4 regions of the Lysinibacillus telephonicus genome follow, and region 1 is predicted to be linked to each of the others. Evidence: riboswitches for the same ligand, from Rfam matches in the RefSeq annotation. Region 1 holds a riboswitch; each other region holds the start of a gene.
What was found. Region 1 has a riboswitch for lysine ahead of MKY04_RS22000 (ABC transporter substrate-binding protein). Riboswitches for the same ligand answer to the same signal wherever they lie in the genome.
Positions count from the first base shown of each region.

Region 2: linked by a shared signal. The riboswitch ahead of dapA (4-hydroxy-tetrahydrodipicolinate synthase) and the one ahead of MKY04_RS22000 (ABC transporter substrate-binding protein) in region 1 are both predicted to bind lysine.
Region 3: linked by a shared signal. The riboswitch ahead of MKY04_RS14715 (aspartate kinase) and the one ahead of MKY04_RS22000 (ABC transporter substrate-binding protein) in region 1 are both predicted to bind lysine.
Region 4: linked by a shared signal. The riboswitch ahead of MKY04_RS09770 (transporter substrate-binding domain-containing protein) and the one ahead of MKY04_RS22000 (ABC transporter substrate-binding protein) in region 1 are both predicted to bind lysine.

Region 1 is NZ_CP155468.1:4,551,479-4,553,686, forward strand. Features, by position in the region: gene MKY04_RS21995 (amino acid ABC transporter permease) at 1-313, opposite strand, end outside; gene MKY04_RS22000 (ABC transporter substrate-binding protein) at 378-1,184, opposite strand; lysine riboswitch at 1,264-1,449, opposite strand; gene MKY04_RS22005 (M20/M25/M40 family metallo-hydrolase) at 1,623-2,208, shown strand, end outside.
Region 2 is NZ_CP155468.1:3,880,972-3,883,179, forward strand. Features, by position in the region: gene MKY04_RS18875 (ketopantoate reductase family protein) at 1-927, shown strand; lysine riboswitch at 1,068-1,248, shown strand; gene dapA (4-hydroxy-tetrahydrodipicolinate synthase) at 1,372-2,208, shown strand, end outside.
Region 3 is NZ_CP155468.1:3,044,814-3,047,021, reverse strand. Features, by position in the region: gene uvrC (excinuclease ABC subunit UvrC) at 1-733, shown strand, start outside; lysine riboswitch at 768-952, shown strand; gene MKY04_RS14715 (aspartate kinase) at 1,095-2,208, shown strand, end outside.
Region 4 is NZ_CP155468.1:2,056,178-2,058,385, forward strand. Features, by position in the region: gene MKY04_RS09765 (alpha/beta hydrolase) at 1-204, opposite strand, end outside; lysine riboswitch at 679-865, shown strand; gene MKY04_RS09770 (transporter substrate-binding domain-containing protein) at 967-1,818, shown strand; gene MKY04_RS09775 (amino acid ABC transporter permease) at 1,988-2,208, shown strand, end outside.

The DNA of each region.
Region 1 (2,208 bases):
TATATGCACCAGTATGAATTCCCAATGCCAATGCACCTGCAGTGAAGCTATTTAAGTTAATAATATTGGCTAATCCATAATATAAAAACATAATTTGAACAATTAGAGGCGTTCCCCTGATAATTCCAATATAAATATCAGCAATCCAATTTAGGAATTTTTTCGAAGAAATCTTAAAACTAGCAAATATAAGTCCAATAATCACAGCGATTAGCAAGGAAATAGCTGTGATTGCGATTGTAGTCCAACTAGCTTTTAAAAAAGCCATTCCATGTTCACTAAAAATACCCGCGATATTTTCTAAAAAAACCATGAGACCAGCCTCCTTCCTTTATAAACAAGCGCCTAGTACAAGGCGCTTGCCTGAAATCATAATTTTACTTTTCCATAATGTTTGTATTAAACCATTTCATACTAATTTCTTCGTATGTGCCATCATCAATCATTGATTGAAGCGCTTCGTTAATTTTGTTTGCAAGTTCTGTATTTCCTTCAGCAATACCTATACTCACGCGGTCCTCATTTAATAAATCACCAATTGGTTTAATATCTAAGCCTTTTTCGTTTTGTGCACTTACACCAACGATTTTATCTGTGATAACAGCATCCAAGCGACCTAGTGACAAGTCTTGAAGTGCATTAACGTCTACTGGATATCCCTTAACCATGTCAGGTGAAGTTAATGTTTCAGCTATATCCTTCCAAGTACTTGCTTGAATAACACCAATTGTTTTACTTTGTAAATCTTCCTTCGATTGAATATCCGTATTGTCATTTGCAACAAAGATTTGTGCACCTGACAGATAATAAGGTTCTGTAAAGTCAATTTGCTCATCACGTTCAGCAGTTGCAGTCATACTACCGATAATCGCATCGTATTTTTTTGCCTTTAGCCCTTGAATAATCGTTTCCCAAGGATTTGTAACAGGATTTGCTTCAAGTCCCATACGTTTCGCAATTTCAGTTCCAATTTCCACATCGAACCCTGTCAATTTACCATCTTTTTTAAAATTCAATGGAGGGTATTGTCCTGTCATTGCAAAGGTTAATGACCCTTCTTTGACTAACCCAAATTCAGAATCACCTGATTTTGTTTCTTTTTCTACTTGTTCACTTTGCTGTGTGCCGCATGCGGATAACATTAACAACATTGCCGCAACTAAAAAAATAGAAAGCTTTTTCATATGTACTCCTCCTTTGAAATAAAAAAACACTGTCGATTTAAATTGACAGTGTTTTTAAGAACACCCTCATCTCTTGCATTTTTACGATAGTTCTCCACAATTCAAAGGAATTGTGACAGTTCTGCCCCTATTCGAGTGCAGCCCCAGCTTTAATGAAAATAGTGATTTCAAAAAGCTTCGGCGATTTATCCTTTTTTCCTATTTTCATAGATCTCACTAAATCTCAAATAGGATACTCTTATAAACCGCGACCTCTACCCCACCTAATGCAAAAAAGATGAGGATTTAATATAAAATTTAATATAACTTTATCCATTATAGTAGAATATTTTAAATAATACAATATTAATTTAGTTTAATTGTACTAGTGTGTACTTGACGAGTTTTTAAACTTACGTTACATTTTGATAAAATATCATACAAAAAGGAGGCCGTCGTATGTTGAATTGTCGTGACGATATACTTACATATACAAAACAACTTGTTAGCATAGAAAGTATCGTAAACACAGCTGGCGAAAGTACAATTGCCCACTCTTTATTTCAAATCATTTCATCGTTACCATATTTTTTAAATAATCCTGGCTCAGTCGCTATTGAGAAAACCAATAACGATGACCAAGAACGATATAATGTTATGGCATTTGTTAAAGGAAAAAAAGGAAACAGTAACCGTACAATTATTTTAATGGGACATATCGATACGGTTGGGATTGATGACTTCAATCAATTGAAAGAACATGCTTGTTCTCCAGATGATTTAATGGAGGCATTAAAAAAGGAAAACCTACCGACTTCAGCTAAAGAACATTTAGAATCTGGAGATTGGTTATTTGGCCGTGGCGTTCTTGATATGAAAAGCGGTGTTGCGAGCAATCTCTATCTCTTAAAGTACTATTCTGAACATCCTGAGGAACTGGACGGCAACATCTTATTGTTAGCTGAATGTGACGAGGAAGACGGCTCACACGGAGTTCTTTCCGCTTTAAAAACGTTAAAAAAGTGGAAGAAAGAACATGGCTTTG
Region 2 (2,208 bases), 670 kb from region 1:
ATGGTAATAAAAACCGTATCGATTATTGGATTAGGTGCATTAGGTACCTTATATGGCCACCATCTATCAAAAATTATGCCAAAGGAAAATTTAAGAATTATCGCTGATTCAAATCGAATTGCACGCTATAAAAAAACTGGAATTTTTTGCAATGGTGAACGCTGTAATTTTAATTTTATTACGCCTGAGGAAAATTGCGAACCAGCTGATTTACTTCTTTTCACTGTGAAATTTGATGGTTTACAAGAAGCAATTGAATCAGTTAAATATCATGTTGGACATAATACAATTATATTATCCGCATTAAATGGCATTAGCAGCGAGGAAATAATTGGTCAAACATATGGAATGGAAAAAATATTATATTGTGTAGCACAAGGAATGGACGCCGTAAAAATAGAAAATAAACTAACATATGCTAACAAAGGATTACTATGCTTCGGAGAAAAAGAAGCTGGCATTGTTTCAGAAAAAGTTAAAAGTGTGGCTGATTTTTTCACTCGAGTTGAGCTTCCACATGAAATAGATACAAATATGCTTCATAGGTTATGGGGCAAGTTTATGTTAAATGTCGGCGTAAATCAAACAGTTGCCGTCTATAAAAGTAATTATGGTGAAGTTCAAAGAGATGGCGAAGCAAGAAATACAATGATTGCAGCGATGCGGGAAGTCATTGCTTTATCTGAGAAAGAAGGCGTTTCTTTAACCGAAAAGGATTTACACTATTGGTTAAATGTACTTGGAACTTTGAGTCCAGACGGAAAACCTTCAATGGCACAAGATGTTGATGCCAAACGACAAAGCGAAGTCGAACTCTTTTCTGGGACTGTATTAAGATTAGGAAAAAAACACGGTATTTCAACACCTGTTAACAAGATGTTATACGATCAATTTCAGCTGATTGAAAGTTCGTATGCTAACTTTTAGCTAATGACTAGCTCGAAAACCGTTAGTTTATCTTCAATCAGAATTAATTTTATTAATTCTTAGGAAAAGTCTTGAATTTCCAATCAAAAACATGTATTATTCTGGTTAATTAAATATTCACTTATTTCAAGATCTTTTGAAGTAAGGATAGAGGAGCAAAGACCATCAGTACACAATTTGAGGATAATGAGGTCCTACGACAATTGTGGAAAGGGGAATTTGCCGAAGCTTTTAAGAATCTCATTCTTCTTAAGGCTGGTTCTGTTGTTGAATAAATGCAGGACTGTCATATAGGAAACTATATGGAGGGCTATCTTACGCAAAGAAATGAATTTTATTTCTTAGCAGCAACGAGCCCTCGTTGTTGCTTTTTTGCGTTTACTTAACTTAACGCCCTTCTCCCTCTATTTTTTAATAAAAATTTATTAAGGATGTGGAGAAGAAATGAATTTCGGTAAAATTTTAACTGCTATGGTAACCCCTTTTGATCAAAATGGTGAAATTGATTTTCCAGCTACAAAAAACTTAATTAACTATTTAATTGCAAATGGTACTGATGGATTAGTTATTTCAGGTACAACTGGAGAGTCTCCAACACTGACTGAAGAAGAAAAAGTCGAGCTATTTAAATTTGCAGTTGACGTTGTAGATGGAAGAGTTCCAGTCATCGCTGGCACCGGTTCTTATAATACTAAAGCTTCAATCGAATTAACAAAGCATGCAGAAAATGCAGGTGTGGATGGCGTTATGCTTGTTGCACCATACTATAACAAACCATCACAAGAAGGTTTATACCAACACTTCAAAGCAATCGCTGAAGAAACTTCATTACCAATTATTTTATATAATGTTCCTGGTCGCAGTGCTGTCAGCTTATCTGTTGATACAGTTGTCCGCCTTTCCGAAATTAAAAATATCGTTGCAATAAAAGAAGCAAGCGGTAATTTAGATGCAATGGCTGAAATGATTGAAAAAACGCCAGACGATTTCTCCCTATATAGTGGCGACGACGGTTTAACAATCCCTGTACTATCAATAGGTGGAGCAGGAGTTATTTCAGTTGCTTCCCACATTATCGGCAATGAAATGCAGGAAATGATTAAGAAATTCCAAATCGGAAATGTTCAAGAAGCAGCTCGGGACCATCGCAGATTATTGCCTGTAATGAAAATTTTATTTGCTACACCTAACCCAACATCTGTAAAAGCTGCACTTAATCTAAATGGAATTCCAGTTGGCGGTGTACGTTTGCCGATGATTCCTTTAGAAGAGGAAGAATTA
Region 3 (2,208 bases), 1.5 Mb from region 1:
GCTAATTGAACGTCAAGAGGAAAGAACTATCGGTGCTTGTGAGGAGCTTGGAGATGCGATGAATATCGCTGCACCTCTTCGCATCGAAGCGTTTGATAATAGCCATATGCACGGTGCAGATGCTGTTTCGGCTATGGTCGTTTTTATTGACGGAAAACCAGCAAAAAAGGAATATCGCAAATATAAACTTCGAGAAACGGCGAAACATGATGATTACGGTGCAATGCAAGAAGTTATTCGCCGCAGATACACAAGAGTATTAAAAGAAAATTTACCTCTCCCTGATTTAATTATTATCGATGGTGGGAAGGGACAAATGGAAGTGGCACGCGAAGTAGTAGAGGATGAGCTAGGTCTTTACATTCCCATTGCGGGACTGGCAAAAGATGAAAAGCATAATACTTCCCAACTGCTATTTGGCGACCCGCCAGTACCTGTCGAAATGAAAAGAACAAGTGATGGCTTTTATTTATTGCAGCGTATTCAAGATGAAGTGCACCGATTTGCCATTACGTTTTTACGTCAACAACACCAGACACATGCGATTCAATCTGTTTTAGATGGAATTGAAGGTGTAGGCCCAAAACGAAAACAACAATTGTTAAAGCATTTTGGATCAATAAAGAAAATAAAAGAATCAACTATTGAACAACTAATAGAAGCTCATATTCCAAGTGCTACAGCAACCGCCATTTATAATTATTTCCATAAAGATACATTGTCAAAGGAATAATTGTATGATATTGTAAGCACATAACATCTAGTATATTTATGATAGAGGTGCAAGGTTTAATAGTAACTGATTGGAGGATGAACAATTCCTGAGATAGTTAGTGAAAGGAAAACTTGCCGAAGCGGTAAATCAATTGTTCAGGTTTACTTGCTGGTTTTACATTTAAGAAATGTAAGACTGTCAGAATCAAAATCAAGGTTCTGGAGGGCTATCTCGCAAAACGTTCCAATCTTGAGGTATGTTTAGAGGCAGCTTTTCACTTTTTCTGTGAGAAGTTGCTTTTTTATTTATAGCTAAACGAAATTCATCCTTGTTTGATGTAGAAAAGGTCAGCATCGATGTTAAAAAGGAGTGTGTGCCTATGACGAACATTGTTGTAAAAATCGACAGTTCTTCACTATCAACACCTGAAAAAATAGAGCAAATTGCTAAAAGAATAGTTGAAGAAAAAAAGCTTGGGCGAAATGTAATTGCCGTCGTACCATCTATGGAATTAATTGACGATATGTTCCTTCAACAAGCATATTTACTTTCAGATAAGCCCTCAAAACGAGAGCTTCATGTACTTGACTCAATTAATGCGCAGATTGCAAGCAGCTTATTAGCAATTGCAGTTCAAAAAAATGGATTTAAAGCAATCTCATTAACAGGCTGGCAAGCAGGAATTCAAACTGTAGAATCAAATAATAATGTACTCATTGACAATATAAATCAGAAATTCATTTTCGAGCGCATAAAAAAGGGAGAAATAGTCATTATTGCAGGGTCCCAAGGAATCGATAAGAAAAATGATATTTTGACATTAGGTGACGGTGGTCCAGAAACAATTGCGGTCGCAATCGGAGCAGCAATTCAAGCACAACGTATAGAAATTTATACAAATCAGGATGGCATTTACACAGCAGATCCCAATATAGTAAAAGAAGCTAGAAAGTTAAAGCAGATTTCTTATGATGAAATGCTTGAGCTGGCAAACCTTGGTTCACAAATTATCCATCCGCGAGCTGTCGAATTAGCCAAAAGATATAAAATGCCATTAATAGTTCGATCTAGTACAGAAAATGCCAAAGGGACTATGATAAAGGGAGAGGTTGACATGGAGAAAAATTTAGTTGTACGTGGTGTTGCTTATGAAGCAGACATTATTCGCTTAACAGTAGGGTATGATTCTTATGAGTATTCATCACTTGCTACTATTTTTTCTACACTGGCTCAGCATAACATCGATGTTGATATAATCGTACAAGCAGTAATTGATGGAGTTAAACCGACTGTCTCCTTTTCAATCGCTAAAGGAGATTTTGCAGAAGCAATTAAGGTATTGGAGAAAAATAAAGCAGCTTTAGGGTTTAGTTTTGCAGATTTCGAGGTAGGTTTAGCAAAAGTATCAATTGTAGGCTCAGGGATGGTTTCAAACCCTGGTGTAGCTGCACGCATGTTTGACCGACTACGAAAAGAAAACATATTAGTGAAAA
Region 4 (2,208 bases), 2.1 Mb from region 1:
TTTATAAACTCGCACATTAATTTCTTCGTTATCATATGCTTGAATTGCAATAACTTCGATTGAAACATCAGTTTGATCAACAGGCTCATTTCCATTCTTCATAGCCTCTCTTACTTGTGGTATTATTTCTTGTTCCAAACTTAGTTCCGGAAAATTGTCCAGTACTTCCAATAGCTCTGGTATTACTCTTTCGCGATTACGCATTAACAAATCTCCTTTCAAAATAATTGATAGTTAAACTCTTGTCTAACGCAATTATGCCAAAGACATAATTATCTATTAGATTATATGTTTGTCCTAACTAAGACATTCTTGTAACTTATCAAATAGGTTGCATTCAATCTAAAAAGAATCTAGATTATAACAATAAAATGAAGCCTTATTTTTTTGAATGAGTATATGTATTAATGATTTTGGGAAAAGGTTTATTCAGAAGACCTATATTATTAAAAAGAAAGCTGCTTTGTTGTAACGGTCAATTGAAAAAAACTTAGAAAACTACTTATTTTTCTGTATTGTATTTATTAAAATCTAAATAGGTTAGCAGTATAATTACTTAGATTTACTTTAAATTGGGACTTTTAGTAAAATGCTATTGTCTAAAAAATGCGTGTTGACATCATCTTATTCCTATAGTACTATTTTAATAGAAATTTAATATGAATGCCTCACGTTTACGAGTGAGGTAGAGGTGCGTTATTTATTAGTTTCTTAGGGAGTATAGAGCGAACAATGATCTAAGAAAGAAGGAAATATCGCCGAAGTATGAAAGTAGGCTCACTACTTCATGCTGGGTCTGCAGTGAATAACTGCAGGACTGTCTCAGCTGGTTCTCCCAAACCAACTGAGGTGTGCTATCTCAAACGGGAACGAAAGAGGATTTGGGCTATTGTATATAGGCGACCTGAGTTCATCTTAGGTCGCTTTTTGTATACCTTAGTAGATGATAAGTAAGGAGAGATGGATATGTCAAAAAAGCTAAAACTTTTAATAACTGCACTATTTGCGATTATGGTTCTTGCAGCGTGTGGTACTTCAGAAGAAGAAGGAAATACTGCATCATCTTCTGATTCAACAGAAGAAAAGGAGGTTTTGAAAGTTGGTTTAGAAGCAGCTTACCCACCGTTCAACTGGACTCAACAAGATGATTCGAACGGCGCTGTTAAAATTCAAGGTTCAGAAGAATATGCCGGCGGTTATGATGTTGAAATCGCTAAACGTGTAGCAGATGCTTTAGGTAAAGAATTAGTAATTGTAAAAACTGAATGGGACGGTTTATTACCTGCATTAGAATCAAATGTTATCGATGCGATTATAGCTGGTATGAGTCCGACTCCAGAACGTGCTGAAGTAATTGATTTCACTGAAAACTATTATACTAGTAATTTCGTTATTGTTACAAAAGCAGATAGCAAATATGCAGAAGCTAAAAGTTTAGATGATTTTGCAGGAGCTAAAATCACTTCTCAGTTAAACACAACAAATTATGCTGTAATCGATCAAATTCCTAATGTTCAAAAAGAAACTGCTATGGAAAGTTTTTCTCATATGCGTGTTGCTTTAGAATCAGGTGTAATTGATGGTTATGTTGCTGAACGACCAGAGGCTGTTTCATCTACTGCTGCAAATGAAAACTTTACTTTTGTAGAACTTGAAGAAGGTTTTGAAGTAGATCCAGCAGATGTTTCAGTTGCTATTGGTTTACGCAAAGGTGATGAAAGCTTAGCAAAAATTAACGAAGTGTTAGCTGGAATTTCTGAAGAAGAACGTCAAGAAATTATGGATCAAGCAATTGCTAACCAACCTGCTGCTCAATAACGCAGTGAACTTATCACTGGTCTATTTTTAGGCCAGTGATAACTTTTTTACTTAATAAGAAAGTATAAAAACTTTTGAAGATGTCTAGCTCCAGCGCCTTTCGGGGCTAAGCGGGGCGCTTACGCTTTTCTTAACAACATTCGTTGTGTATTAGTTTAGGAGGATATTTATGAGTTTTGATATAATACTCTCAATTCTACAAGAGAATTGGCCAAGTTATTTACGTGGCGCATATATGACGTTGCTAATAGCAATTATTAGTACAATTATTGGTGCTCTTATCGGATTATTTATTGGTGTTATGCATACAATTCCTCTTCGTAAAAGGTCGTTTAAGTCAATTATCTTAAAAATCTTTAGCTTCCTATTAACTGTTTACGTTGAAATCTT